3 regions of the Dysosmobacter sp. HCP28S3_G4 genome follow, and region 1 is predicted to be linked to each of the others. Evidence: a T-box and tRNA genes for the amino acid it is inferred to sense, from the RefSeq annotation. Region 1 holds a T-box; the other regions hold tRNA genes.
The links. The T-box of region 1 lies ahead of ACTNBU_RS05180 (glycine--tRNA ligase). A T-box ahead of a tRNA ligase gene usually reads a tRNA of that ligase, here a tRNA-Gly.
Positions count from the first base shown of each region.

Region 2: it encodes a tRNA-Gly, which carries the amino acid that the T-box ahead of ACTNBU_RS05180 (glycine--tRNA ligase) is inferred to sense. The anticodon was not compared.
Region 3: it encodes a tRNA-Gly, which carries the amino acid that the T-box ahead of ACTNBU_RS05180 (glycine--tRNA ligase) is inferred to sense. The anticodon was not compared.

Region 1 is NZ_JBQHUP010000014.1:31,765-41,176, reverse strand. It holds gene dnaN (DNA polymerase III subunit beta) at 1-551, opposite strand, end outside; gene ACTNBU_RS05215 (hypothetical protein) at 550-678, shown strand; gene dnaA (chromosomal replication initiator protein DnaA) at 799-2,127, opposite strand; gene rpmH (50S ribosomal protein L34) at 2,531-2,671, shown strand; gene rnpA (ribonuclease P protein component) at 2,810-3,154, shown strand; gene yidD (membrane protein insertion efficiency factor YidD) at 3,151-3,360, shown strand; gene ACTNBU_RS05190 (YidC/Oxa1 family membrane protein insertase) at 3,650-4,816, shown strand; gene jag (RNA-binding cell elongation regulator Jag/EloR) at 4,832-5,716, shown strand; T-box leader at 5,874-6,083, shown strand; gene ACTNBU_RS05180 (glycine--tRNA ligase) at 6,160-7,575, shown strand; gene ACTNBU_RS05175 (TrkA C-terminal domain-containing protein) at 7,808-8,455, shown strand; gene ACTNBU_RS05170 (betaine/proline/choline family ABC transporter ATP-binding protein) at 8,442-9,412, shown strand, end outside.
Region 2 is NZ_JBQHUP010000065.1:722-10,133, reverse strand. It holds gene ACTNBU_RS11625 (aminopeptidase) at 1-290, shown strand, start outside; gene ACTNBU_RS11620 (gamma carbonic anhydrase family protein) at 327-815, shown strand; gene ACTNBU_RS11615 (MATE family efflux transporter) at 947-2,296, shown strand; gene ACTNBU_RS11610 (AI-2E family transporter) at 2,326-3,483, shown strand; gene ACTNBU_RS11605 (RsiV family protein) at 3,556-4,260, opposite strand; gene ACTNBU_RS11600 (YerC/YecD family TrpR-related protein) at 4,425-4,733, shown strand; gene ACTNBU_RS11595 (class I SAM-dependent DNA methyltransferase) at 4,730-5,488, shown strand; gene hslO (Hsp33 family molecular chaperone HslO) at 5,545-6,438, shown strand; tRNA gene ACTNBU_RS11585 (tRNA-Val) at 6,517-6,593, shown strand; tRNA gene ACTNBU_RS11580 (tRNA-Asp) at 6,619-6,695, shown strand; tRNA gene ACTNBU_RS11575 (tRNA-Phe) at 6,699-6,774, shown strand; tRNA gene ACTNBU_RS11570 (tRNA-Gly) at 6,778-6,853, shown strand; tRNA gene ACTNBU_RS11565 (tRNA-Cys) at 6,952-7,026, shown strand; gene ACTNBU_RS11560 (peptide chain release factor 3) at 7,183-8,763, shown strand; gene ACTNBU_RS11555 (DUF4317 domain-containing protein) at 8,845-9,412, shown strand, end outside.
Region 3 is NZ_JBQHUP010000052.1:1,691-11,102, reverse strand. It holds gene ACTNBU_RS10780 (DUF6273 domain-containing protein) at 1-2,179, opposite strand, end outside; tRNA gene ACTNBU_RS10775 (tRNA-Lys) at 2,607-2,682, opposite strand; tRNA gene ACTNBU_RS10770 (tRNA-Gln) at 2,733-2,807, opposite strand; tRNA gene ACTNBU_RS10765 (tRNA-His) at 2,858-2,933, opposite strand; tRNA gene ACTNBU_RS10760 (tRNA-Arg) at 2,991-3,067, opposite strand; tRNA gene ACTNBU_RS10755 (tRNA-Gly) at 3,074-3,148, opposite strand; gene ACTNBU_RS10750 (ABC transporter ATP-binding protein) at 3,396-4,952, shown strand; gene ACTNBU_RS10745 (ABC transporter permease) at 4,949-6,055, shown strand; gene ACTNBU_RS10740 (ABC transporter permease) at 6,052-7,041, shown strand; gene ACTNBU_RS10735 (M23 family metallopeptidase) at 7,107-8,414, opposite strand; gene ACTNBU_RS10730 (RNA polymerase sigma factor) at 8,404-8,889, opposite strand; gene lexA (transcriptional repressor LexA) at 9,048-9,412, opposite strand, start outside.

The sequences.
Region 1 (9,412 bases):
TCCAGCGGCTCCTTCCGGATGGCCAGACGGAAGCCGTCCACAGACACCATGGTCAGACCCTGATCCGTTACCTCGAACAGCGCGCCGGTGTGGACCGGGCGGCTCTCATTGGTGGACACGGCGAAGGAGGTCTGCTCGATCATATCCCGCAGGGTTCGCTGCTGCAGGGAGACGGCGTGGTCGTCCTCCACCTCCGGCAGCTCCGGATAATCGGCGGCAGACAGGCCCAGAATGTCGAAATCCGAGTCTCCGCAGCTGAGATGGACCATCTGCTTGTCGTCGGCGGTGAAAGTCACCATATCGTCGGGCATTTTCCGGACGATGTCGCCGAACAGCCGGGCATTCAATACCAGTTCGCCGCCCTGTACAACATCGGCGGACACCTTGGTCCGGATGCCTGTCTGCATATTATAGCCGGAGATGGTCAGCGTCTCGTCCGCCCGGAGCAGCAGCCCCTCCAGCGCGGGGATGGAGCTTTTCTGTGCCGCTGTCCGGGATGCCACATTGATGGCGTTCATGAGGAGGGCTTTTTCGCAGGAGAATTTCATCATGGTCAGTTCTTCCTCTCTGTATCAAATGATGGAAGGAGATTTCTGTTCTAAAAAGAAAAGAAGCAAATATTTTTTAGAAAAAGCAGCACTAGGGATTTTTTTTGTGGAAAACACCGTGGAGCCTTGATTTTTCAGCATTTTTCAATCCACCGCCTCTGTTGAAAAATCGCGGGACTTATCAACAGCAATTTTTCGCGGCGGGTTTTCCACAGCCGACTTTTTCTTTCTCCACCGCGGTTGTGGAAAATCAGCGCTTGGAATTGATGTTGGTTTTGATCTCCTTCACCGTCTCAGCGAAGGCGGAGTCCTTCTTCATCTGCTTTTCCACCTTGTCGATGGAGTACAACACCGTGGTGTGGTCCCGGTTGTCGAACTCCTTGCCGATGTCGTCCAGAGACAGGTTGGTCATGGAGCGGATGAGGTACATGGCGATCTGCCGGGCCTGCACCGCGTCCCGGACACGCTGCTGGCCCCGGATGACGCTCTCGTCCAAATTGTAGAACTTGCAGATGTACTCGATGATGACGCTGGGGGAGGGGATGTACTCATTGCTGCGTTTCAGCATGTCCTGAATGGCGCGGGCGGCGGTCTCCTCGTCGGTCTCGCTGCCCAGCAGGTCCTTGTAAGCCTTGATCTTGTTGATGGTACCTTCCAGCTGTCGGACGTTGGCGGTGACGTTCTCCGCTACATAGGCGGAGATCTTGTCGGGCAGACTGAGGCCCATCAGCGCGGCCTTGCTCTTGACGATGGCCAGACGGGTCTCAAAATCCGGGGGTTCCACGTCCACCAACAGGCCCCACTCAAACCGGGTGCGGAGACGGTCCTCCAGCTGGGTCATCTCAGAGGGGGGACGGTCCGAGGTCAGCACGATCTGCCGGCCGGACTCGTACAGGGTGTTGAAGGTGTGGAAGAACTCCTCCTGTGTCTGCTTCTTGCCGGCGATGAACTGCACGTCGTCCACCAGAAGCAGGTCCGCCTGGCGGTATTTCTCCCGCATTTCGGCGGTTTTGGCGGGACCGGCCTGAATGGCGGCCACCAGTTCGTTGGTCAGATCGTCGCCCTTGACGTAGGCGATCTTGGCGGTCTTCTCCCGCTTCCGGATGACGTGGGCGATGGCGTAGATCAGATGGGTCTTGCCCAGACCGGAGTCGCCGTAGATGAACAGAGGATTGTAGTGCTCCGCCGGATGCTCCGCCACGGAGACGGAGGCGGCGTAGGCCATCTTGTTGGAGGGACCCACCACAAAGGTCTCAAAGGTCAGGTCCTTGTTCAGATCCAGGCCGCCGACGCGTTTCATGGCGGGCTCGGCGCCTGAAAAAGCGGCCAGTGCCGCATCGTCCAGGATCTCCACGCCGATGTCCGTGGAGAACAGATCCTTCAGCGAGGACTGGATATTTTTCATGAACAGATCACGGATATAGCCGGTCTTGAAATCGTTGGCACAGTGCAGATATAGTTTACCGTCCCGGAAATCCACGGCCTCCAGTTCGTCGAACCAGGTCTTAATGGTGGTTTCGGACAGGTCGCGCTTCAGCTGCTGCAGTACGTTGTTCCAGATGTCTGCAACGGAATTCAAAAGGAAACACCTCTCTCCCGTAAAAATCTGTGGGGTAGAACGCAACATAACAAAATAAGTATACCAGAAATCAGGAAAAATGACAACACATATTCTAATAAATAAGTTCCATTATTTGTCCTGTTTTTGGAGGGGAAAAACAGCTGTATTTAGTCATAATGAAGAAAAAACGCACAAGATTTTGTGGCCGACGGGAAAAGATCGGAAAAATGGGAAACCTTTTGACAGGCCGGACGTGATTTTTCAGGTTTTTCAAGTTTTTATTGACACATTTTCAAAATGTATGTATACTAGAGGGCGCGTCCAAAAGACGCCTGAGTTTTGTGTGCCGCGGAGCGAGTCTCCGTCGGGCAGAGCCGCCGCTTGTCCGGCGGCCGTAATATGAGTAGGAGGTGTTTCCAACATGGCAACCAAACGTACCTATCAGCCCAAGAAGCTGCATGGTCAGAAGGTCCACGGTTTCCGCAAGAGAATGGCTACCGCCAACGGCCGTAAGGTCCTGGCCCGCCGCCGCGCCAAGGGCCGTGCCCGTCTGTCCTACTAAGGCTTACGGAAAAGCGCGGGAAACACTGGAATCGTTCTATCAGGGACGGCGGGAATTTGTAAGGATTCCTCCGTCCCTAAAAGAGTTTCCTGAACCACCGGACAATTTTGGAAATCTGGAACTGCGGAGGCGAGGCTGGTGAAACGGGCGGTGACCCTGAAAGAGAATTATGAGTTCCGCCGGATGTACCAGAAGGGCGCCTCCGCGGTGGACCGCTGCATGGTGGTCTACTGCCGGAAGAACAAGCTGGGCCGGAACCGCTACGGCTTCACGGTATCGGTGAAGCTGGGCGGGGCCGTGGTACGGAACCGGGCCCGGCGCCGCCTGCGGGAGGTCTGCCGTCTCAACGGGGACAAGCTGGCCGTGGGCTACGACATTCTGGTGGTGGCCCGGGGCAGGACGGTGACGGCCTCTTTTCAGGAGCTGACCGCCGCCTATCTCCGTCTTGCGAAAAAGCTGTCGCTTTTGAAGGAGACGCCATGAAACGGATCCTGATCGCTCTGGTCAAGTTCTATCGCGCGGCCATCTCGCCGTACCGTCCGCCCTGCTGCCGGTTTACGCCCACCTGCTCCCAGTATGCGCTGGAGGCGCTGGAAAAATACGGTGCGCTGAAGGGCGGCTGGCTGGCGTTCCGCCGCATCCTGCGCTGCAACCCGTTCCACAAGGGCGGGTATGACCCGGTCCCGTGAGTCAAAGAGGGGACTGCGTCCCCCCTTTGGATTCCCCCCACCAGTGACATCGGTCACTGGTGACGCCGCCCAAGGCGGCTGGAGTCTCGGTATTTTCGCCACGTACACGCCGCGGCGAAAATGATTATGATTCTTTGATTTGCCGCGGGCAAATCAAACCGGGAACCTGCGGTTCCCTGGCCCCTCCCTTTTCTTCTATCGTGGGAAAGGGAAATGGCTTTTTCTCATGGCCCCTCCGGTTTGAGGGGCTTCGTTGTGATCCCCAACGAAACACGTAAGGAGAACATTTATGGCAACAATCGGTTACTGGATCTGTTATCCGTTTGCGGCTCTGGTGCGGCTGTTCTACAGTCTCACCGGGTCCTATGGCGTGTCTCTGATCCTGTTTACTCTGGTCATCAAGCTGATCCTGCTCCCCTTCCAGATGAAGTCCAAAAAGAGCATGGTCCGCATGAGCCGGATGTCCGGCAAGATGCAGGAGATCCAGAAGAAATACGCCAATAACCAGATGAAGATGCAGGAGGAGATGCAGAAGCTCTATGCCGAACAGGGCGTCAATCCCATGTCCGGCTGCCTGTGGAGCTTCCTGCCCCTGCCCATCCTGATGGCCCTGTATTATATCATCCGGGAACCCATCGTCTACTTCATGAACTTCGGCACCCGGGGCAACGGTCTCAAGGTGCTGGAGGCCGCCAAGGAAGTGGTCACCAGCATTGGTCTGAGCTGGAGCACCACCACCAGCGGCGAAACCGTCAGAGACGGCATCTATGCGCAGATCGAGATCGTCAAGCACCTGTCCGACAACGCGTCCAATCCCGCGGTCCAGAAATTCTTTGCGGAGAACCCCAACTGGGTCAACGTGGATTATCATTTCCTGGGAATGGATCTGTCCACTGTCCCCAGTGACGCCTTTGCCATGCTGAAGACCGGCATCACGCTGGGCGCCATCGGCCTGATCCTCATTCCCATTCTCTCCGCCGCTTTCCAGGTCCTCACCATGAAGATCACCATGAAGGGTCAGCCTATGGAGGGTGCCGCGGCTTCTTCCAACAAGATGATGATGTGGATGATGCCCCTGATGTCCCTGTGGATCGGCTTTACCCTGCCCGCCGCACTGGGCGTGTACTGGATCGCCCAGAGCGCTTTCTCCGCCATTCAGGAGGCCATCCTCGGCAGGTTCTATAACACCAAGCTGGAGGAGCAGGAGAACGAGCGTCAGCGCCAGATCGATGAAGACCGCAAGCGGCGCCAGGAGGAAGGCCGCAAGCGTCAGGAGCAGCAGCGTCAGCAGGTGGAGCAGAAGCAGACGCTGAAGGAGAAGCGGAAGGCCGCCCAAGAGGCGAAAGAGGCCAGAGCGAAGAAGCCCAGCACCACCGAGGCTGGCCGTGTCGGCGACCGTCCTTACGCCAGGGGCCGCTCTTATAAGGCTGACCGCTATGACACTGATGAGAAATAAGGAGCTTGCTGCATTATGAGTTATATTGATGTAACGGGCAAGACTGAGGACGAGGCCATTGCCAACGCGCTGCGTCAGCTGGGACTGGAGCGGGACGATGTCTCCGTGCAGATCCTGGAGCGGGCAAAGTCCGGCTTCCTGGGTCTGGGCAGTCAGCCCGCCAAGATTCGTGTGACCTACGGCGAGACGGAGCCTGAGGAGCAGGAGCAGGCCCCCACCGCTCCGGAGCCTGCCGCCGTCAAGGCGGAGCCGGAGGAGTTGCCGGTCCGTGAGACGCCCAAGGTCGCCCCCGAAGTGCCGCAGAAACAGAAGTACGCTCCCAAGGCGGCGAAACCCGCCAAGGCCAAGTCTCCGGAAAAGCGTCCGGAGCGGAAGCCCGAGCCGGCGAATCCTGTGGAGAAAGCGGCTCCCGCCGTGGAGCTGGGTGAGGAAGTGGACGACGAGAAGGCCCAGGCCATCAAGAAGTTCCTCTCCGGTCTGCTGGAGCAGATGGAGACCCCGGCGGACGTCCGGGTGTATCTGCCGGAGAAGGGCCGCTACAAGGTCATCCTGGAAGGGAAGGACCTGGGCGCCCTCATCGGACGCCGGGGCGAGACCCTGGACGCCATCCAGCAGCTCACCAGCTACTCCGTCAACCGCACCGGCGGCGGACGGGTCCGCATTCAGCTGGACGCGGAGAATTACCGGGAGCGGCGGGAGCAGAGCCTGCAGCATCTGGCCCAGAAGGTGGCCGGAAAGGTGGTCCGCTACCGCCGCAGCGTGACGCTGGAGCCTATGAACGCCTACGAGCGCCATGTGATCCACACCGCTCTGCAGGACACCCCCAACGTCACCACCTACTCCACCGGCGTGGACCCCAACCGCCGTGTGATCGTGGCTTACGACCGGGACAAGAAGTGAATACATGAACTGTCAGCGGCCCGGAAAATCCGGGCCGCTGATTGCTTTTTTGATCTCACGGAATTTTTTCGGAGATATTTTGGGGGAAAGGGGAGTGGTGTCCTGCAAAATCCCCACTTGACAAGCATTTCAAAAGATGATACAGTGACCAAAGATGTAAAAAGCGATGACGGGAAAGAGTATCTCTTTCAGAAGGCCAAGAGAGAGGGCGGACGGTGCGAGCCCTTGCCGGAGAAGGGGAAAAGGCGTCCCTGAGCCGCGGCGCTGAACACCAGTAGGCGCCGCCGGTCCCCGCCGTTACCGGGCAGAGTGTCTCCAACATGGGGAAATTCAGGTGGAACCACGGACTGGAAAGTTCGCCCTGAGCCATACGGCTCGGGGCGTTTTTATTTTCAACTCACAGCAGACAAAATTTTTTGATAGAGCATCAGGAGGAAAACAGCATGGACAACAGACAGAAGACCATGGAAAAGGTCGTGGCGCTGTGCAAGAACCGGGGCTTCGTGTTCCCCGGCAGCGAGATCTACGGCGGCCTCGCCAACAGCTGGGACTACGGTCCTCTGGGCGTGGAGATGAAGAATAACGTCAAGCGGGCATGGTGGAAGAAGTTCGTTCAGGAGAACCCCTACAACGTGGGCCTGGACGCCGCCATCCTTATGAACCCCGAGGTGTGGGTGGCCTCCGGCCATGTGTCCACCTTCAATGATCCCCTCATCGACTGCAAGGCCTGCAAGATGCGTCACCGGGCCGACAAGCTGGTGGAGGCCTATGTTCAGGAGAACAACCTGGACGTCAACGTGGAGGCCATGACCCAGGAGGATCTGGTGAACTTCATCCGGGACAATCAGGTGCCCTGCCCCGGCTGCGGCAAGAGCGACTTCACCGACATCCGGAAGTTCAACCTGATGTTCAAGACCCATCAGGGCGTCACTGAGGACACCGCCAACGAGGTCTATCTGCGGCCTGAGACCGCCCAGGGCATCTTTGTCAACTTCCCGGCCATCCAGCGCTCCACCCGCCGGAAGCTGCCCTTCGGCGTGTGCCAGGTGGGCAAGTCCTTCCGGAACGAGATCACCCCGGGCAACTTCATCTTCCGCATCCGGGAGTTTGAGCAGATGGAGCTGGAGTTCTTCTGCAAGCCCGACACCGACCTGGAGTGGTTCAACTACTGGCGGAACTACTGCCACCAGTGGCTGCTGGGCCTGAACATCAAGGACGAGAACCTGCGCCTGCGTGACCATGAGCCGGAGGAGCTGGCCTTCTACTCCAAGGCCACTACGGACTTCGAGTATCTGTTCCCCTTCGGCTGGGGCGAGCTGTGGGGCGTGGCCGACCGCACCGACTACGACCTGACCCAGCATCAGGAGCACTCCGGCAAGGATCTGACCTACTTCGACCAGGAGAAGAACGAGCACTATATCCCCTACGTCATCGAACCCTCTCTGGGCGCCGACCGTATGACCCTGGCCCTGCTGGTGGAGGCCTACGACGAGGAGGTCGTGGACGCCGAGAAGAACGACACCCGCGTGGTCATGCGCTTCCATCCCGCCATCGCCCCCTTCAAGGTGGCGGTGCTGCCCCTGAGCAAGAAGTTGGGCGACAAGGCCCGGGAGCTGCAGCAGGAGTTGTCCAAGGACTGGATGGTGGACTTCGACGACACCGGCTCCATCGGCAAGCGGTATCGCCGTGAGGACGAGATCGGCACGCCCTTCTGCGTCACCGTGGACTTCCAGACCGTGGGCGACGAGAACACTCCCGCGGACAACTGCGTCACCGTCCGTGACCGCGACTCCATGGAGCAGGTCCGCATCCCCATCAGCGAGCTGAGAGCGTATCTGGCGGAGAAGCTGGCTTACTGAGAGCTTCGAAACGAAAAAGCGATCCCCGGCGGAGAAATTTTTCTCCGCCGGGGATCTTGTCATTTTTTGATGGATAATACGGAAAATATGGGAAAATAATAGAAAACAATGAGTTTCTTAACAGAAATTTACGGGGTGTTCACAATTTGTTAACTGACATCTTTAAAAAATGTAGTAAGTTGTTAGTATATCGTGGAATCCGAAATTCTATAATGAAAAGAAGGGACAGTCTATGCGGACGACGGTTGCACCGTCTCAATATCTGCAGATCGCCCTGGATATCGCGGGGCGCATCGCCAATGGAAACCTGCCGGAGGGCAGCCGTCTCTATGGCCGGTCCGTAATGGCCTCGGAGTACAGTGTATCGCCGGAGACCATCCGCCGGGCCCTGCGTCTGCTGGCGGACATGAAGGTGGTGGAGGTCAGGCCCCAGAGCGGCGCCACAGTCCTGTCCGCCGACAACGCCCGGCGGTATATCGAGAACTTCTCCGAGGCGGCGGATACCCGGGCATTGCGGGAACAGCTGCGGGGATTGCTGGAGCAGTACACGGAGCTGAACAGAAAGACGGCGGAGACGGTGGCAGCGCTGATCAAGAGCCGGGAGACCTTCGCCGCCGCGGAGGAGCCTCTTCCCAACTATGAGGTGACGGTGCCGCCCCAATCTCCCGTCCTGGGGAAGAGCATCGGGGCGCTGAAATTCTGGCAGTCCACCGGGGCCACCATCGTGGCCATACGCCGAGGACAATCTGTGATCCTGTCCCCGGGACCTTACGCGGAGATGTACGAGGGAGATGTGATCGTATTGGTTGGAAATGCCGCGGCCGCTCAGGCTGCCCGGCGATTTGTGTCTGTAAAGGAGGCCGTCAATGATCCAATTTGAACACGTATCGAAAAACTATGGACAGACAAAAGTTTTAAAAGACCTCACATTTACGGTCCCGGACGGCCAATTTCTGGTGCTGATCGGGCCGTCCGGCTGCGGAAAGACCACCTCCATGAAGATGATCAACCGACTTTTGGAGCCGGACGAGGGCCGCATCCTCATCGACGGGGAGGACATCGCCAAAATGAACCCCGTGGAGCTGCGGCGGCACATCGGCTATGTCATCCAGCAGATCGGCCTGTTCCCCAACATGACGGTGGCGCAGAATATCTGCGTTGTGCCAAAGCTGCTGAAATACGACAAGGCCCGCTGTGACGACATCGTCCGGGACCTGCTGAAAATGGTGAACATGGAGGCCTACGCGGACAAGTATCCCTCGGAGCTGTCCGGCGGACAGCAGCAGCGCATCGGCGTGCTGCGGGCGCTGGCGGCGTCTCCGCCCATCGTGCTGATGGATGAGCCCTTCAGCGCCCTGGATCCCATGACCCGGGAGAGTCTCCAGGACGAGGTGAAGAATCTCCAGCAGAAGCTGCACAAGACCATCGTGTTCGTCAGCCACGACATGGGCGAGGCCCTGAAGCTGGCGGACGTCATCATCTTCATGTCCGGCGGTGAGATCGTGCAGATGGCATCTCCCGAGGAGATGCTGGAGCATCCTGCCAACGACCTGGTGCGGAACTTCCTGGGCAAGCACGCCCCGGACGTGCCCGCGCCCTCCACGGTGGAGCATTTCATGCGGACGAACCCCATCACCGTCAAGAAGGACCGGGGCGTTCTGGAGTGCGCCGAGCGCATGGCCCGCAGCAGCGTGGACACCCTGCTGGTCACCGACGAGAACGGCCGGTACGCCGGCACCATCTCCATCGGCGACATCCGGCACTGGGGCCGGGAACTGAACAGCATCGAGCCCATGGTCCGCCAGACCGCCCGCACCGTCCGGGTGGGGGACGAGGC
Region 2 (9,412 bases), on a different contig from region 1:
TCGGCGAGGTGGCCCTGGTGCCCTACGACTCCCCCATCTCCAACCAGAAGATCCTGTACTACAACACTCTGTTTGACGAGAACGCCGCCTGCCACATCGCCTTCGGCGAGGCATATCCCTGCCTGAAGGGCGGCCAGCAGATGACCAAGGAGGAGCTGAAAGCCCACGGCCTCAACGACTCCATCACCCACGTGGACTTCATGGTGGGCACGGCGGACCTGTCCATCGTGGGCACCACCCACGACGGCCGGGAGATTCCCGTGTTCGTGGACGGCAACTTCGCCATCTGAGTTCCGGCGCGGCACGAAAGAAAGAGAGCGATTCCAATGGCTTACGAACTGAGGACCACCGACGCGGACGTCCTGATCTGCGAGGGCGCGGCGGTGGTGGGGGACGTGACGCTGGGAAAGGGCGTCAGCGTCTGGTACAACGCCGCCATCCGGGGCGACCAGGGCCCCATTGTCATCGGAGAGGACACCAATGTTCAGGAGTGCGCCGTGCTCCATGAGACGTCCACCATCGGAAAGGGCTGCACCATCGGACACGGGGCGGTGGTCCACGGCTGCACCGTGGGGGACAACACCCTCATCGGCATGGGGGCCATCGTCCTCACCGGCGCCCGGATCGGCAATAACTGCCTGGTGGGCGCGGGGGCGCTGGTCACCGGCAAAATGGACGTTCCCGACGGCTCCCTGGTGCTGGGAAACCCGGCGAAGGTGATCCGTCCGCTGACGGCGGCGGAGATCGCGGAAAACGTGGCCTCCAGAGACGAGTATCTGGACATGGCCCGCCGCTGCCGGGCGGGGCGCGTCTGATTCCACAAAAGAAGCCGCCGGGACGGGAACTCTTTCGGTGGTTTGCCACTTGCAACGGCGGCGGAGTCTGCTATACTGGCTTCCTGAATCAAAAGCAAACGATTTTCTGCACATAAAGGAGCCGGTATTCCATGACTTTGAAGCCTTCCGTCCAGACCCGCCGGGTCTTCCGCCTGTCCCTGCCCATCTTCGCGGAGCTGCTGTTGCAGCTTCTGGTGGGCAATGTGGACCAGTTCATGATCTCCCGCTTCGGTTCTGCCGCCGTGGCCTCCATCGGCAACGGCAATCAGGTGATGAATGTGGTCATCATCGTGCTGGAGACCATGAGCGCCGCCACCACCATCCTGCTGACCCAGCACATCGGCGCCGGGCAGACGGGGGAGAAGTGCGACGGGATCGCCACGGTGGGCGTGGCCGTCAGCGCGCTGTTCAGTCTGCTGATGGGCCTGATCCTGCTGCTGGCGCCCCATGTGGTGTTCAGCCTGCTGCGGACGCCGGAGGAGTCCCTGGCCGGCGCCTGCCTGTACACCCGCATCGTGGGCGGTGCGGTGTTGATCCAGGGGCTGTACATCGAACTGTGCGCCGTACTGCGGAGTTATACGCTGCTGAGAGAGGTGGTCACCGCCAGTGTGGTGATGAACCTGCTGAACGTGGCGGGCAACGCCGTCCTCATCAACGGCTGGCTGGGCTTTCCGCAGATGGGCGTCACCGGCGCCGCCGTGTCCACCTGCTTCAGCAAGGCCGTGGGATTGGCGCTGGTGATCTGGATGCTGCGGCGGAAATGCGCCGTCCGGTTCTCCCTGAAGCACCTGCGGCCTTTTCCGTGGGCCACCTGCCGGAAGCTGCTGGCCATCGCCATGCCCTCCGGCGGAGAGTCCCTGTCCTACAATGTCTCGCAGATCTTTATCCTGCGCTTTATCAATCTCATGGGCACCGCGGTCATCGCCACCAAGGTCTACGCCAGCATGCTGGCCAACGTGGCCTATGTGTACTCTATTGCTGTGGCCCAGGCCACCCAGATCATTCTGGGCTATCTCATGGGTGCACGGAAGACGGAGGAGGTGAGCCGCCGCGTGTGGTCCACCCTCCGCATCGCTCTGACGGTATCGGAGCTGCTGACGCTGCTGATCCTGATCTTCTGCGACCCCATCTACAGCCTCTTTACCGCCGACCCTGTCATTCATGAGTTGGGCCGGAAGGTGGTCATGGTGGAGTTTCTGCTGGAGATCGGCCGGTCCGTGAACATCGTCATGGTCCGATGCCTCACCACCGCCGGAGACGTGTGGTATCCGGTATGCGTGGGCGTGTTCAGCATGTGGCTGGTGTCGGTACTGGGCAGTTGGCTGCTGGGCCACGCGGTGGGCTGGGGCCTTGTGGGCATCTGGATCGCCATGGCCTGCGACGAGTGCCTGCGGGGAGTGCTGTTTACCATCCGGTTCCGGAAGGGCGTGTGGAAGCGGAAGCGGCTGGTGGACGAGTAAACCTTTTGGAAAGGAAATGAAGTCATTCGATGGAATGGAATAAACAGACGGTCAAAAGTCTTCTGCTGGTGGTCTGCGGCGGCGTGGCGTTCTACTGCGCCCTTCAGCACCTGGGCACCGTGTTGGGCGCCGTGGGCTGGCTGCTGGGCATTCTTTCGCCGTTCCTGCTGGGCTGCGCCATCGCCTTTGTGCTGAACGTCCCCATGCGGGCCATTGAGCGGCACCTGTATTCCGGCGTCAGGAAGGGCGGGAAGCTGCGCCGTCCTTTGGCGCTGGTGCTGACGCTGGTAGGGCTGCTGGGCGTACTGAGCCTGGCCTGCGGCGTCATCGGCCCCGGCATCCGGGAGGCCCTGCGCTCTATCGGCGGACAGCTTCCCACCGCATTGGACCGGTTCGAGACATGGCTCCTCCAGCTGGAGGCCTGGCTGCCCTATGCGAAGGATCTGGTGGCCAGCTGGGAGCTGGATTGGAGCTCCCTGTCCCAGAAGGCCATCGGCCTGGCCCAGAACTGGGGCACCGCTCTGGTGTCCTCCGGCGGCGGACTGATCGGCGGCGTGGTCAGCGGCCTCAGCACCTTTGTCATCGGCCTGATCTTCTCCTTCTACATCCTGCTCCAGAAAGAGAAACTGGCCCGACAGGGACGTCAGTGCCTGTACGCCCTGCTGCCGGAGCGGGCGGCGGACCGGACACTGGAGGTCCTGCGTCTGACAGACCGCACCTTCTCCGGCTTTCTGTCCGGCCAGTGCCTGGAGGCCTGTATCCTGGGGACCCTGTTCGTGGTGGCCATGAGCCTGTTCCGGATGCCCTACGCCCTCCTGGTAGGCGTTCTCATCGCTCTGACGGCCCTGATCCCCATTGTGGGCGCCTTCATCGGCTGCGCCGTAGGTGCGCTGCTCATCGCCATCAGCGACCCCCGGCAGGCGCTGGTATTCGTCATCCTGTTCCTGGTACTTCAGCAGATCGAGGGGAACCTGATCTATCCCCATGTGGTGGGCTCCTCCGTGGGTCTGCCCTCCATCTGGGTATTGGCCGCCGTCACTCTGGGCGGCAAGCTCATGGGCATCGCCGGGATGCTGTTCTTCATCCCCCTGTGCTCCGTCCTGTACGCCCTGTTCCGCCAGTTCGTCATCCGGCGGCTGCGGCAGCGGCATGTGGATCCGAAAAAGTGGAAGGGCCCCGCGGCATAGCGGGGCGACCGCACAGAATGCCCTGCCGGTGTGGAACACGCTCCATGCCGACAGGGTATTTTCCTTTGCAGATCATGTTTGCAAACGGATCAAAGACTCTGGGATGGGCCAGGCACAGCCCTGTTCCCCGAAGGGCAGGGAGAAGGTGGGGACGCCCTCTGCCCAGGGGGCGATGGCGTACATCTGCCAGAAAAACTGAAGGCCCTCCGGCGTGACATAGTAGTTCTCCCGGTTGAAATTCCTGCGCAGCTCCTGCCGCCACTTCTCGTGATAGCGGGCCATGCCCGCCGCCTCCTGCCGCCGGATTTCCGCCTCCGCCGTCTGGCACAGCAGCTTCCGCACCGGCGTCCGCCGGGGGAAGAAGTCGCCCAAGGGAATGGGATAGCCGGTGCGCAGATCCCAGGTATCCCCCCTGCGGAGGATCTCCGTGCGGCCGCCCAGACACTCCCGGGTGTCAGTATGGAGGCTCCAGATACCTTTTTCCGAGCAGGTGACGCGATAGGTCAGCGACGCCGTGCAGCAGGGGAGGGGGGCGCTGTCCGCCAGGGCCTGCCGGTATTCCGCGGCGGCCTTGGGAAACAGCCAGTTCTCGCAGTAACGGAAATAGGACCGGGCCTGCAGCTGGTAGAAGCGGTCGATGCGCCTGCCCACCCGGCCGTTCCGCTCGATAGGACGGGGGAGGGATACCGTGGCCTTCAGCACGGGAATGTCCTCCGCCGTCCACTCCCGCTCCGCCGTGAATTCCTCGGTCTCCAGGGCCAGCAAACGGTCCTCCATGGGACAGCCACCTCCGCAAAATCGTTCTGTCTCAGCCTATGCGGAGACCGGGAAAGGGTGCGGGAAAAACTTTGCGCAAAAACTACGCTTCCTCTTTACTTTCACGCTCTACAATGTTAAAATGGATTGATCAAAAGGATCTTGACATTTAAGGAGTATGTGACATGGTGAAGATCGGCAAGAAAGAGAAGAACGGCGAACTCTATAAAGCCATTCTGATGCTGAAGGACGAGAAGGAGTGCTACGACTTCTTCCAGGACCTGTGCACGGTTTCGGAACTGCGTTCCATGGAGCAGCGGTTTGAGGTGGCGTCCCTGCTGGATCAGGGGCTGATCTACAATGATATTCTGGAGCGCACCGGCGCGTCCAGCGCCACCATCAGCCGGGTGAACCGCTCCCTGAGTTATGGCACCGGCGCCTATGCCAAGATTTTCGCACGCCGGAAGGGCCAGGAGGAACCGAAGGAGCAATGAGCAGTTACGAGGCGCTGGCCGGCGCGTATGACGTTCTGACCCAGGATGTACAATATCGCCGCCGGGCAGACTATCTGGACCGGCAGCTGCGGAAGAGCGGCGTCCCGGTGCGGACGGTGCTGGATCTGGGCTGCGGCACCGGGTCCATCGCCTGCCTGCTGGCGGAGAGGGGCTACGCTGTCACCGCCGCCGACGGCTCTGTGGAGATGCTGACGGAGGCGGCCCGGAAGATCGCGGCGCTGGATCTGGAGAAGCCGCCCTTCCTGCTGCACCAGTCCATGTCCCGGCTGCGCCTGATGGGACAGGTGGACGCCGCGGTGTCCACGCTGGACGCCCTGAACTATCTGACCCGGCCGTCGGAACTGCAGGAGACCTTCCGCCGCGTGGCGAAATACCTGCGGCCTGGCGGACTGTTTCTGTTTGATGTGAACACGCCCTATAAGCTCCGCCGGATGGACGGCCAGATCTGGCTGGACGAGACGGAGGACGTCTACTGCGTCTGGCGGACGGAGTTCTCCCGGCGGACCCGGATCTGCACCTACTGGGTGGATCTGTTCCGCCGCAATGACGATGACACCTGGGATCGGAGCGTTGAGGAGCATCGGGAGCGGGCCTGGGAGGAGGACGAGCTGCGTCAGTGGCTGGCGGACGCCGGCTTTGATCAGGTGCGCCTGACAGGCGACATGACGGGCCGTCCGCCGAAGCCGGAGGAGGACCGCTGGATCTTCCATTGCCGGAAGGCCGCTGAGACGTGAGCCGTCCGGCGGCTTCGCAGCGGTATTTGAACGATGAACAAAAGGAGCATTTTCATATGAGCGATCAACTGGTACGGGCCATCACCGCCGACGGCATGGTGAAGGCCACGGCAGTCTCCACCAAATATCTGACAGAGCGGGCGCGGCAGATCCATCAGACGCTGCCGGTGGCCACGGCGGCTTTGGGCCGTCTGCTGGCGGCGTCCTCCATGCTGGGCAACGCCCTGAAGGACACCGGCAGCAGCGTGACCCTTCAGGTGAAGGGCGGCGGCCCCCTGGGGACCATTCTGGCTGTCTCCGACAATGAGGGCAACGTCCGGGGCACGGTGGACGATCCGGCGGTAGACCTCCCCCTGCGGGAGGACGGCAAGCTGAACGTGGGCGCCGCCGTGGGCACCGACGGCACCCTGACCGTCATCCGGGACCTGAATATGAAGGATCCCTACGTGGGCACTGTGGCGCTGCTGTCCGGCGAGATCGCCGACGATCTGGCGTCCTACTTTGTGGAGTCGGAGCAGATCCCCTCGGCGGTGGGGCTGGGGGTGCTGGTGGACCGGGACCAGAGCGTCCGTGCCGCCGGCGGCTATCTGATCCAGCTGCTGCCCGGCGCGGGGGAGGACGTCATCGGCAAGGTGGAGGGCGGCGTGCTGGCCGCTGGAAGCGTGACGAACCTCCTGGACGGGAACGACAATCCCGAGGCCATGCTGCGGAAGCTGCTGTCCGACTTTGAGGTGGAGATTCTGGAAAAAACTCCCATTGAGTACCGCTGCACATGCAGCCGGGAGCGGATGGCCCGCGCCCTCATCAGCATGGGTCCCGACGAGCTGCAAAGTCTGATCGACGAGCAGGGACAGGCAGATCTCACCTGCCGCTTTTGTGACAGAAAACAGCATTTTTCCAGAGAAGACCTGGAAGAAATGATGGCAAAAATGCGGAAAAACAAAAAATAAAAAAATTCAAAAAAACGGTTGACAAATGGGGGCCCGGTGAGTATAATAACTTTTGTCGTCTGACGGAAGTGGTCATCCGGGAGCATAGCTCAGCTGGTTAGAGCACCTGCCTTACAAGCAGGGGGTCACTGGTTCGAGTCCAGTTGTTCCCACCACTCAATGCGTCGGATGAAGGAAAATGGCCCGGTAGTTCAGTTGGTTAGAACGCTAGCCTGTCACGCTAGAGGTCGACGGTTCGAGCCCGTTCCGGGTCGCCATTTGCCCAGATAGCTCAGTTGGTAGAGCAGAGGACTGAAAATCCTCGTGTCGCTGGTTCGATTCCGGCTCTGGGCACCATTTGCGGGCATAGCTCATCTGGTAGAGCGCCACCTTGCCAAGGTGGAGGTAGCGAGTTCGAGCCTCGTTGCCCGCTCCATTTGAAAAGATCACACGCCGGTGTGATCTTTTCAAATGGGGAGCATATAATTCATGTGGGCTCTGATCAAGACCGCATTTCTGATAGATTGTTTCCTTGGTGACATAGCCAAGTGGTAAGGCAAGGGTCTGCAAAACCCTGATTCCCCGGTTCAAATCCGGGTGTCACCTCCAGATCAGGAAAAGTCCTAAGGCTTGAAAAGGCCTTAGGACTTTTTCGTGTACCCGCGCCTCTGGGGACCGGGCGGCAGCGCCCGTTTTCCCTGTTCACCGTGGACAAGCACTCCGAATCACACTATTTCAAGCGCCGGAAGGCGCATGGAGGTTCTCATGGCTGATCTTCGTTCTGAAATCTCCCGGCGGCGGACCTTTGCTATTATTTCCCACCCCGACGCCGGTAAGACGACCCTGACGGAAAAGTTCCTGCTCTACGGCGGCGCCATCGCCCAGGCCGGCGAGGTGAAGGGCAAGCGGGCCCGGGCCGCCACCTCCGACTGGATGGAGATCGAAAAGCAGCGCGGCATCTCCGTCACCTCCTCCGTCATGCAGTTCCAGCACGACGGCTTCTGCATCAACATCCTGGACACGCCGGGCCATCAGGACTTCTCCGAGGACACCTACCGCACCCTCATGGCCGCCGACAGCGCTGTCATGGTCATCGACGGCGCCAAGGGCGTGGAGCCCCAGACCCGGAAGCTGTTCAAGGTCTGTGCCCTGCGGCACATCCCCATCTTCACCTTCATCAACAAGATGGACCGGGAGACCCGGGACCCTCTGGACCTCTGCGAGGAGGTGGAGCGGGAGCTGGGCATCGACACCTATCCCGTCAACTGGCCCATCGGCTGCGGCAAGGAGTTCCAGGGCGTCTACGACCGGGAGAAGAAGCGCATCCTGTTCTTCTCCGGCGAGGGACACGCCAAAAAGGCCGCCGCCACGGAGGTGGATCTGGAGGACCCCGCCGTCAGTGAGATGATCGGAGAGAAGCGTGCCGCCACGCTGCGGGACGACGTGGAGCTGCTGGGCGCCGGACGGGAGTTCGACATGGAGGCCGTGCGGAACGGCACGCTGTCTCCGGTGTTCTTCGGCTCCGCCCTGACCAACTTCGGCGTGGAGCCCTTCCTGGAGGAGTTCCTGCGGATGACCACGCCGCCGCTGCCCCGTGTGGCGGACACCGGCGAGGTGGACGTGTACAGCCCCGATTTCTCCGCCTTCGTCTTCAAGATCCAGGCCAACATGAACAAGGCCCACCGGGACCGTCTGGCCTTCATGCGCATCTGCTCCGGCCGGTTCCAGCGGGACACGGAGTATTTCCACATGCAGTCCGGCAAGAAGCTGCGGCTGTCCCAGCCCCAGCAGATGATGGCCGCGGAGCGGGAGATCGTGGAGGAGGCCTATGCCGGCGACATCATCGGCGTCTTCGACCCCGGCATCTTCTCCATCGGCGACACCATCACCGTGCCGGGAAAGAAGTTCAAGTTCTCCGGCATCCCCACCTTTGAGCCGGAGCACTTCATGCGGGTGTCCCCCAAGGACACCATGAAGCGCAAGCAGTTTATGAAGGGCACGGAGCAGATCGCCCAGGAGGGCGCCATCCAAATCTTCAAGATCCCCGACGCCGGCATGGAGGAGGTCATCGTGGGCGTGGTGGGCACGCTGCAGTTCGATGTGTTCCAGTACCGGATGAAGAACGAGTACGGCGTGGAGCTGTATATGACGGGCCTGCCCTACGAGCACCTGCGGCGCATCACCGCCTGCCCCGGCGACCCCAAGGACCTGACCCTCTGCACCGACGCCAAGCTGCTGGAGGACTTCCGGGGCCGGAATCTCATCGCCTTCGGCGGCGAGTGGTCTGTGGGCTTCCTGACGAAGCACAACCCGGGCCTAGAACTCAGCGAGTCCCTGTCCGTATAAAACCTTTCCGACGGCCTGACTGCCGGTCTCGAAGAGACCGGCAGTTTCCGACCTTTATAAGAGGAATGGGAGTGTATCATCATGAATGAAAAAGAAGTTTCGGAGCTCCGCCGCCGCCTGCGGCCGGAGAAGAACAACATTAGCCACGTCTGCGGCTGCTACGTCAACGACCAGCGGGAGATCGTCTCCCTGTTCAGCCAGTCTTTGACCATGATGGCCCAGGAGGAGGCGGAGGCGTATCTGGCGCTGCTGAAGAAGTGCCTCTCCGGCACGTTGGGGAAGAACCTCATCGACATCTCCTTCGCCACCCGGCAGGTGGCGGACGGCGACGAGCACCGTCTCCTGATGGCCCTGCGCTCCACAGAGCTGCGGGACCGGGGCGTGGTGGAGGACTTCTGCCGAAAGATCATCGAGGGACTGGCCTTTGAGGGCAGCTACCTGATCCTGCTGGCCCAGGACGCCTACGACGTGCCCTATCACACCAAGGACGGCGAGCGGCAGGACGACGCCTCCGAGGAGGTCTACACGTATCTGCTGTGCGCCGTGTGCCCGGTGAAGGCCGTGAAGCCCGCCCTGCGTTACGCCAGCGAGGAGCATGTGTTCCGCAGCCGGGACGGCGGCTGGGTGGTGGCGCCGCCGGAGCTGGGCT
Region 3 (9,412 bases), on a different contig from region 1:
AATCGTCAAACACCTTATTCCGGTCGTACCGCTCCTTCTTGGTCAGGCCCACCTGGGTGTCCGCGATCCAGTTGTCCAGCACCTGGAACCGGGTCAGGTCGTTGTCGTAGACCCGGATGCAGTAGACGTCCGTGGTGCAAGCGTTGGATCCTATGGAGATGCCCACAGGCGCACTCTGGGAGAAGTCATCGTCGGTTGGGTACTGGACGGCGCCGGAGAGAATGCCGTTGATGTAGACCAGCAGCAACCGGTACTCGCTGCGCTTCTGCACCACGAAGGCCAGCCGCACGTGCTCGTCCTCCTTGTACTGGGTGGAAATCTCGCTCTGCTCAGACTTCAGCAGGGCCTTCTGGGCCGTGATCTTCAGGCCCCGGTCACCGGACCAGCAGGAGATCACCACGGCATCATAGTCCAGCACATCCCGGGTGGCGAACTCCACCTCGATGGTCTTGCCGGTGGTCCGGAAGTCCTGGGCAAAGATGTTCAGCGGGATGGTCACCCGGGCATCACCGGCCACCCGCAGGGCTGTGATACCATCCTCGTCGGCCTTCCACCCATCGGAGGTCCAGTTAAAGCCCGTCAGCTCCGCGCTGACGCCGCCGCTCTGCCACACGCCGGGGTCCTCCTCGTTGTTGCTGCGGCCGTAGCTGGACAGATACAGCGCCAGACTGTCCGTCTCCGCAGCAACATCAATAGTGCTTTCGGCCACCGTCAGGCGGATGAGCTTGATGGCGTTTCCGCAGGTGATGGACAGCGTCAGGTCTCCCGCCTCGTCCGCCCGGTAGGTCCACAGCTGCTCCGTCCGGTCCACCGTCAGGGACGCGACGGTCTCCGCGCCGGCCTTCAGCGTCACCGGTGCCGTCAGGCCGGCGGGGTCGTAGACGATGTAGGGGACGGCGATGCTGTCGAACTGCTCCGCCGCGGCCTGCCGGAAGCTAGTTGCGATGATGGGGGTGGTGTTCCCGTCCTCCACGCAGATGAGATCGTAGTACAGGTGGTTGGACTCCACCGTCTCCCCGTCCACCTCCGCCGTGAACCACACCTCGAAGGGATGGTCCCCGTGGGACTGGGCAGGGATGGTCATGGTCTGCTGCCGCCCGGAGGCCGTCACCGTGGCGGTGTCCAGCTCCGCGCCGTCCAGCAGGAAATGGACGGTCTTCTCCGCCGCGCCGGTGGGGACGTAGGGGTACGTGATCTCCCCGGAACAGGCCACAGAATCGTCGAAGCTGCTCTCCAGCGTCAGGGAAACCGTGGTAATGTTGAAATTCAGACTGCGGGCGTTGCCGTACACGTCCGTGACCCTGATCTTCACGGAGGCGCTGCCCACGGGGAGCCACGGGCCCACGTCGATGGTCAGGTCTCCCTGGGCGACCTGGGCGGTGTGCTTCAGCGAACCGGCCACCGTGACCTGCAAGACGCCGCTGCCGGTGGCCAGGTCGTTCTCCAGGCTGGACCAGTTGATGGACAGAGGGCACGCCGCGCCGCAGGCGATGGACCTGTAGATCCAGCCGGTGGTGTTGGTGAGGGTCAGGATGGCGTTGTTGCTCTCCCCGCCGCCGCTGCCTCCGCCGCCGGACGTAATGACCTTGATGCCGTCGCCGATGCGCTCCCCGCCGGAGGTCAGATACAGCAGGCCCTCCGTCTCGTCGAACTCCAGATTGTCGCCCTTGGCGTCGATGCGGGCGTTGAGCTGGTCCGCGTCCACGCTGTCCGCGTTCTGTTTGCTCCGGGCGGCGCTGGCGGACGCCGCCTCCGCGCTCTCCGCCGCCGCGGCCGCGCTCTCCTCCGCCTGCGCCGCCGCGGCCCGGGCCCGTTTCTCCGCCTGACTGAAGGCGCTGGGCACCTCCGGCCAGTTGGCGTCGCCGGACATGCTCTCCGGGATGTAGACGGAGATCATGTTCGTGTGGCGCTTTGTCACGCCGTCGGCGCGAAGAGTGCCTGCCAGCTGCAATTTGCAGTACCCAGCCACGGACAGCTGCCGCGCCGTCAGCACCACGCCCACGCCGCCCTCTATGGGGGACAAATCGATGACGTCGAAGTTCTCCCCGGCCCGGACCAGCAGCTGCCAGTCCCAGCCCTCCGGCGCGCCGCTGACGGTCAGCGTCCGGGAGAGATGGTCATATTGCCGGGCCAGGATCTGCCCGTCGGTTTTCAGCTCCCAATTTTCAAATACGAGCATTTGGTTTCATCACCTCAATTCCCAGGTATTTTTGCAGGCCGTTTGTCCGCCGCCGTGCAAAGAAACGGATTTTTCCCCACCGGTCTTCTCTGCGCTCCCCGCCGCGCATCGCCGGAAAGGCGCAAAAAATCCCCGGAACCGGCGGTTCCGGGGATTCTGTATGCTGTATGGGAGCGCCGCTTCCGGTTATTCCTCCTCGATCTCAATGCACTCCGTGAAGAACTGGGCCAGGCTTGGCCATACCATAACCATAAAACCCGCCGCCGGAAAAGGGCCGCGGGAAAATGCAAACCATTTTGCTATGCAGGCTTCGCCGCTCCCAGCCGCAAAGTACAAAAACCCGGGCCGAAGGGACCACGAAGGGACCACAACGAGAATTCCGGAAAAAGCGCAAACCCTAGAACCGTTGCGGTTCTAGGGTTTGCGCTGGTGACCCGGCGGGGATTCGAACCCCGGACCCACTGCTTAAAAGGCAGTTGCTCTGCCGACTGAGCTACCGGGTCACATCTTCTGTATGTGGGGTTTATCTCAAGCGCCGCCGCGCTGTCATTTCTGGCTGGGACGGCTGGACTCGAACCAGCGGATGAGGGAGTCAAAGTCCCTTGCCTTACCACTTGGCGACGCCCCAATAAACGGAATCGAGGGGATCGGGGTTACCCCGCTCCCCTCGTCCTTTTCTGGGGTGGGTGATGGGACTCGAACCCACAACACCTGGAACCACAATCCAGTGCTCTGCCAGTTGAACTACACCCACCACATCTGATCTTCCGCCGCATGAGAAGCGCTGTTCCGACTCGCTCCAAGAGGAGGATGGTACGCCAGAAGGGACTCGAACCCCTGGCCCACTGCTTAGAAGGCAGTTGCTCTATCCACCTGAGCTACTGGCGCGAATATTGGAGCAGGTGACGAGAATCGAACTCGCATCCCCAGCTTGGAAGGCTGGTGCCCTGACCATTGTGCTACACCTGCATTCGCCCTCCGAGGAATCGTCAGCTTGATAAGAATAGCACGGAAATTGCCGGATGTCAAGAGGTTTTTAAAAAATACTCCCGTCCCATCCTTTTTCCTGTTTTTTAATTTACAACCGCCGGGAAGCATGCTAAAATATAAAAATAGTTTAGGTGCTCTCAATTTCTTTTTTGGTGCCCCTCCACATCCCCGGAAAACGCGGCATCCCGGCACCTTCCCATGGATTTTCCGCCATACGGCAGAAAGGATGGTCTTCTTGGAAACTGTTGCAGCGGTCCAATTACGAAACATCACCAAACGGTTCGGCAGCGTCACAGCCAACGACAGCATCTCCCTGGATATCAACCGCGGGGAGATCTTATCCCTGCTGGGAGAAAACGGCAGCGGCAAGACCACCCTGATGAACATGCTGGCCGGCATCTACTTCCCCGACGAGGGCGAGATCCTGGTGAACGGCGTCCCCGTCACCATTGCCTCCCCCAAGGACGCCTTCGCCTGCGGCATTGGCATGATCCATCAGCACTTCAAACTGGTGGACGTGTTCACCGCCGCGGAGAACATCGTCCTGGGCCTGGATGAGGGCCGTCTGGATCTGAAGGCCGCCTCCGCCCGGATCACCGCCATCTGCGAGAAATACGGCTTCCACATCGACCCCGGCAAGAAAGTCTACGACATGTCCGTGTCGGAGAAGCAGACCGTGGAGATCGTGAAGGTCCTCTACCGCGGCGCGGACATTCTCATTCTGGATGAGCCCACCGCCGTGCTGACGCCCCAGGAGACCGACCGTCTCTTCGACGTCATGCGGAACATGAAGGCCGACGGCAAGGCCATGGTCATCATCACCCACAAGCTCCACGAGGTCATGGACGTGTCCGACCGGGTGGCGGTGCTGCGGAAGGGCCAGTACATCGGCGACGTGGCCACGAAGGACACCTCTCCCCAGGCATTGACGGACATGATGGTGGGCCACGCCGTCACGCTGAACATCGACCGTCCGGAGCCCAAGGACCCCACCCCCCGGCTGGAGGTAAAGGGCCTGACGGTGTTCGACGAGCTGGGCGTCCGGCGGCTGGACAATGTGAGCTTCACCGCCATGGGCGGCGAGATCCTGGGCATCGCCGGCATCGCCGGCTCCGGTCAGAAGGAGCTGCTGGAGTCCATCGCGGGCCTCCAGCCCCTGCAGCCCGGCGCCTCCGTTCTCTATCACCCCCTGGACAGCGACGCCTCCGCCCCCGGCGTGGAGCTGGTGGGCAAGACGCCTCTCCAGATCAAGAAAGCCGGCGTTTCCCTGGCCTTCGTGCCGGAGGACCGTCTGGGCATGGGCCTGGTGGGCTCCCTGGGCATGACCGGCAACATGCTGCTGCGCAGTTACCGGAAGGGCCACGGCGTCTTCACCGACCGCAAGGCCCCCAAAAAGCTGGCGGAGGAAGTCATGGAGGAGCTGGACGTGGTGACGCCCAGCGTCAGCTTCCCCGTACGGCGGCTGTCCGGCGGCAACGTGCAGAAGGTGCTGGTGGGCCGTGAGATCGCCCAGGAGCCCTCTGTGCTGATGACGGCCTACGCCGTCCGGGGCCTGGACATCAACACCTCCTATACCATTTACAATCTGCTGACGGAGCAGAAGATGAAGGGCGTGGCCGTCATCTATGTCGGCGAGGACCTGGACGTGCTGCTGGAGCTGTGCGACCGGATCCTGGTGCTGTGCGGCGGCCAGGTCAGCGGCGTGGTGGACGGCCGCACCACCACCAAGGAGGAGGTGGGTCTGCTGATGACCCGCTTCAACAAGAAGGAGGCGCAGGCATGAGTCAGATCAAACAGGGCCATGAGCCCCTTCTGCGGATCGCCAAGCGGGACGGCATCTCCCGCTCCAAGGCCTACACCATCCGCATCGTCGCCGTCCTGCTGTCCCTGGTGGTCAGCGGCATCTTCATCTTCGCCGTCACCAAGCTGAATCCCCTGGAGGTCTACGAGGCCATTTACGACGGCGCCCTGGGCACCACCAAGCGGTCCTGGGTCACCATCCGGGACACCATGATGTTGCTGTGCATCGGCGTGGGCCTGGCCCCCGCCTTCAAGATGCGGTTCTGGAACATCGGCGCCGAAGGCCAGATCCTGGTGGGCGGCATCATCACTGCCGGCTTCATGCGGGCCTACGGAGACTCCATCTCCACCCCCGCCCTGCTGGTGCTGATGGCCGTCATGAGCCTGGTGGCCGGCTGCGTGTGGGGCGTCATCCCCGCCGCCTTCAAGGCCTACTGGAACACCAACGAGACCCTGTTCACCCTGATGATGAACTACGTGGCCATTCAGATCACCAGCTACTTCGTGGCCCTGTGGGAGAATCCCAAGGGCTCCAACACCGTGGGCGTCATCAATCAGGCGTCCAAGGGCGGCTGGTTCCCCAAACTGTTCGGCCAGGAATACGCCCTGAACGTGATCCTGGTGCTGGCCATCGCCATCGGCATGTACATCTACCTGAAGTACTCCAAGCAGGGCTATGAGATCACCGTGGTGGGCGACAGCGAGAACACCGCCCGGTACGCGGGCATCAACGTGAAGAAGGTCACCATCCGCACCATGGCCATCTCCGGCGCCATCTGCGGTCTGGCGGGCTTCATCGCCGTGGCCGGCGCGTCTCACACCATCTCCACCACCACCGCCGGAGGCCGGGGCTTCACCGCCATCATCGTGGCGTGGCTGGCCCAGTTCAACTCCTTCGTGATGATCCTGATCTCCTTCCTGCTGGTGTTCCTGCAAAAGGGCGCCATCCGCATCGCCTCCCAGTTCAACCTCAACGACTACGCGTCCAACGTCATCACCGGCATCATCCTGTTCTTCATCCTGGGCAGCGAGTTCTTCATCAACTACCGGATCATCTTCCGCGGCGGAAAGGAGGCGGCGAAATGAGTGTTTCCCAGCTGTTCCAGCTTTTGCAGTCCGCCGTGGTCTTCGGCACAGTCATCATGTTCGGCGCCCTGGGCGAGATCCTGACGGAGAAGTCCGGCAACCTGAACCTGGGCGTCCCCGGCATCATGTATCTGGGCGGCATCGCGGGCCTTGCGGCATCCTTCTTCTATGAGTTCAACAACCCCGACCCCAACCGGTGGGTGTGCCTCATCATCTCCTTCATCGCAGCCTTCATCGCCGCGGCCCTGGGTGGATTGCTGTACAGTTTCCTGACCATCACCCTCCGGGCCAACCAGAACGTCACCGGCCTGACGCTGACCATCTTCGGCGGCGGCGTGGCCAACTTCTTCGGCGGCAGCCTCAGCACCATGGCCGGCGGCGTGGGCCAGATCTCCGTGTCCGCCACCAGCAGCATCTACAAGGCCAACATCGCCAACGCCGTGGGCATGGGCTCCGTGGGCTCCCTGTTCTTCAGCTACGGCTTCATGGTGTATCTGGCCATCGTCACGGCGATGATCATGCACCTGTTCCTGACCCGCACCCGGCCGGGCCTGAACCTCCGGGCCGTGGGCGAGAATCCCGCCACCGCCGACGCCGCGGGCATCAACGTCACCCGGTACAAGTATCTGGCCACCTGCATCGGCGCCGGCGTCTCCGGCATGGGCGGCCTTTACTACACCATGGACTACATCAAGGGCACCTGGGCCAACGACGGCACCATCGAAGCCCTGGGCTGGCTGGCGGTGGCGCTGGTCATCTTCGCCACCTGGCGGCCCCTGAATGCCATCTGGGGCTCCTATCTGTTCGGCCTGCTGTACTGGATGTTCCTGTACATCCCCGGCCTGGGCCGCCGGACCATGGAGCTGTTCAAGATGCTCCCCTACGTGGTGACCATCGCGGTGCTGATCTTCATCTCCCTGCGGAAGAAGCGGGAGAACCAGCCCCCGGCCAGTCTGGGCCTGGCCTACTTCCGGGAAGAACGGTAAGCCGGGCGAGCCTGCTATACGCAACAGAGCGCCGCTGCGTAGGGCCGGGGCGCTCCTTTTTCCCTCTACTCCGCCCGCAGCGTCTCCCGGATGGCGCTGTCGAAATAGGCCACCGGATTCTGGGCCTGGCCGTCCTGCCGGACCTCAAAGTGGAGATGGGGGCCGGTGGACATCCCCGTGGAGCCCACGGCGGCGATCCGCTCCCCGGCCTTCACGGTATCCCCCTCCGCCGCGTCGATGTGCAGGCATTGGCCGTACAGCGTGGTCAGGCCGCCGCCGTGGTCCACCACCAGATAGTTCCCCCGCTCCGCGCTGTACCCCGCCTCGGCAACGGTGCCGTCCGCTGCCGCCAGAACGGGCGTTCCCTGCTCCGCCGGGATGTCGATGCCGCTGTGGAAACGGCCGTTGGCGGCGCCGTAGGGAAAGCTGAGACTGACAGTGCGGCTGCCCTCCACCGGCCAGGCAAACCAGCGGCTGTCCGTCTCAGACGCGGCGTAGAGGCCGCAGTACGCGCCGGTCTCACCCTCCAGGGCGGGCAGCAGGGAGACGCTGCCGTCCTCGTTCTCCGTCCGCGACAGCGCCCCCGCGGACAGACGGTAGCGGGCGGACCGCTCCGCCCCGTCCTCAAAGAGGGCCGTCACCTCCAGCGCCGCCCCGTCCAGGGCGTCCAGGCAGGCCCGGACCGTCGCTTCAATGTCCTGTTCCCGCGACCCGCCCCAGGGGACATCCACCCACAGGCCGTAGCGCGCCGCCGGGTCATAGTCCTCCGTCACCTGAGCGCCCAAACGAGTCATCTCCCGGAAGGTCCAGCTGCCGTCCGCGCCCTCTTGTGTCATGTGGCATGTTCCTCCCCCGGCCTTGCAGGACAGCATCAGCGTCTCTGCCTCCTGCTCCGTCAGGCCCGTCTGCTCCCGCCAGCGGTAAAACTCCCCCCGGTCCAGGGTCAGAGAGACTTGCCGGATGCCCTGGCCGGTGAGCTCCAGCAGGCACCCCGTATAGCTGCCGCTGCCGGTGGAGATCCGCCGCTCCGGATCCATCCCCAGGGCAAAGGCCAGCCCGCCGTTGGCGTTGGGCGCTGCCGTCTCCCCGGTGTCCGCCGCCAGGGCGGTCAGGCCGAAGGTGTACGCCAGGGGCACCGGCAGGCCCTCATCATACGTCACACGCTCCTCCGCCGGACGCGGACGCACAGTGCCCAGCACCAGCGCCAGGGCGCAGGCGGCGCACACCGCCCCCCGCAGCAGAGGACGCCACCGCCGTCCCGCCGGACGGCTCGTTCCGGCCCGCTCCGTCCTCCGGGCGGCGTCCAGCACCCGGCCGTTGAGTTCTTCGGGAACGGTGATGCGTTCTGTCAGCTTCCGATAGTCATTCTCCATCATCATAACCTCCCAACAGGTCTTTCAGCTTCAGACGGGCCCTGCGGAGCCGGGTGCGGACCGTGGCCGCGGGGACGCCCAGCAGCCGGGCGGTCTCCTCCGTGCCGTAGCCCTCGGCGTAGTGGAGATGCACCACCGTCCGCAGCTTCTCCGGCAGACGGCCCACCGCCTCCCACAGCTCCGCCGCCTGACGGTCGGTTTCGCCCGCCAGCTCCGGGACGGCCTCCAGGGGTAGCACCGGGCGCCGCAGACGGAACCGGTGCAGATCCGCGCAGCGGTTCAGGGCGGTGCGGATGAGCCACGCTTTCAGATGCTCGCCGTCCCAGTCCCGGTCCGGCTCCTGGAGCAGCCGCAGGAACACGTCCTGATATACGTCCTCCGCATCCTGGACGTTCTGCATACGGCACAGGGCCAGCCGGTACACCATATCCCCGTGGGCCGCCATGACGTCCCGGAGAAAACGCTCCTGTTCCATTCCGGGCCCCTCCTCTCCTGTGTTTTGAAAGCAGCTTTCATCTGCAACACGTCTGGATACGACGGAATGTTCCCACCCACAGAAAATTTTCCCCATTTCCCGGACGCGGGCAAAAAACGCCCGCCTGCTTGCGGCAGGCGGGTGTGATCGGTCAGCTGTCAGTCGTATCTGCGGATCACGGCGATGACCCGGCCCAGGATGCTGGCGTATGTACCGTCGATGGGCTGATAGTCCTCGTTCTCCGGCAGCAGCCAAACATGGCCGTTCCGGCGGGAGAACCGCTTCACCGTGGCCTCGTCCTCCAGCAGCGCCACCACGATCTCGCCGTTGTTGGCCACCGGCTGACGGCGCACCACCACCAGATCGCCGCTGAGGATCCCGGCGTTGATCATGGAGTCGCCCCGGACGCGGAGGGCAAAGTACTCCTCCGGCCTGCCGCCGGTGTCGAAGGCCAGATAGTCCTCGATGCACTCCTCCGCCAGAATGGGGCTGCCCGCGGCCACGTTACCCAGGATGGGCACCC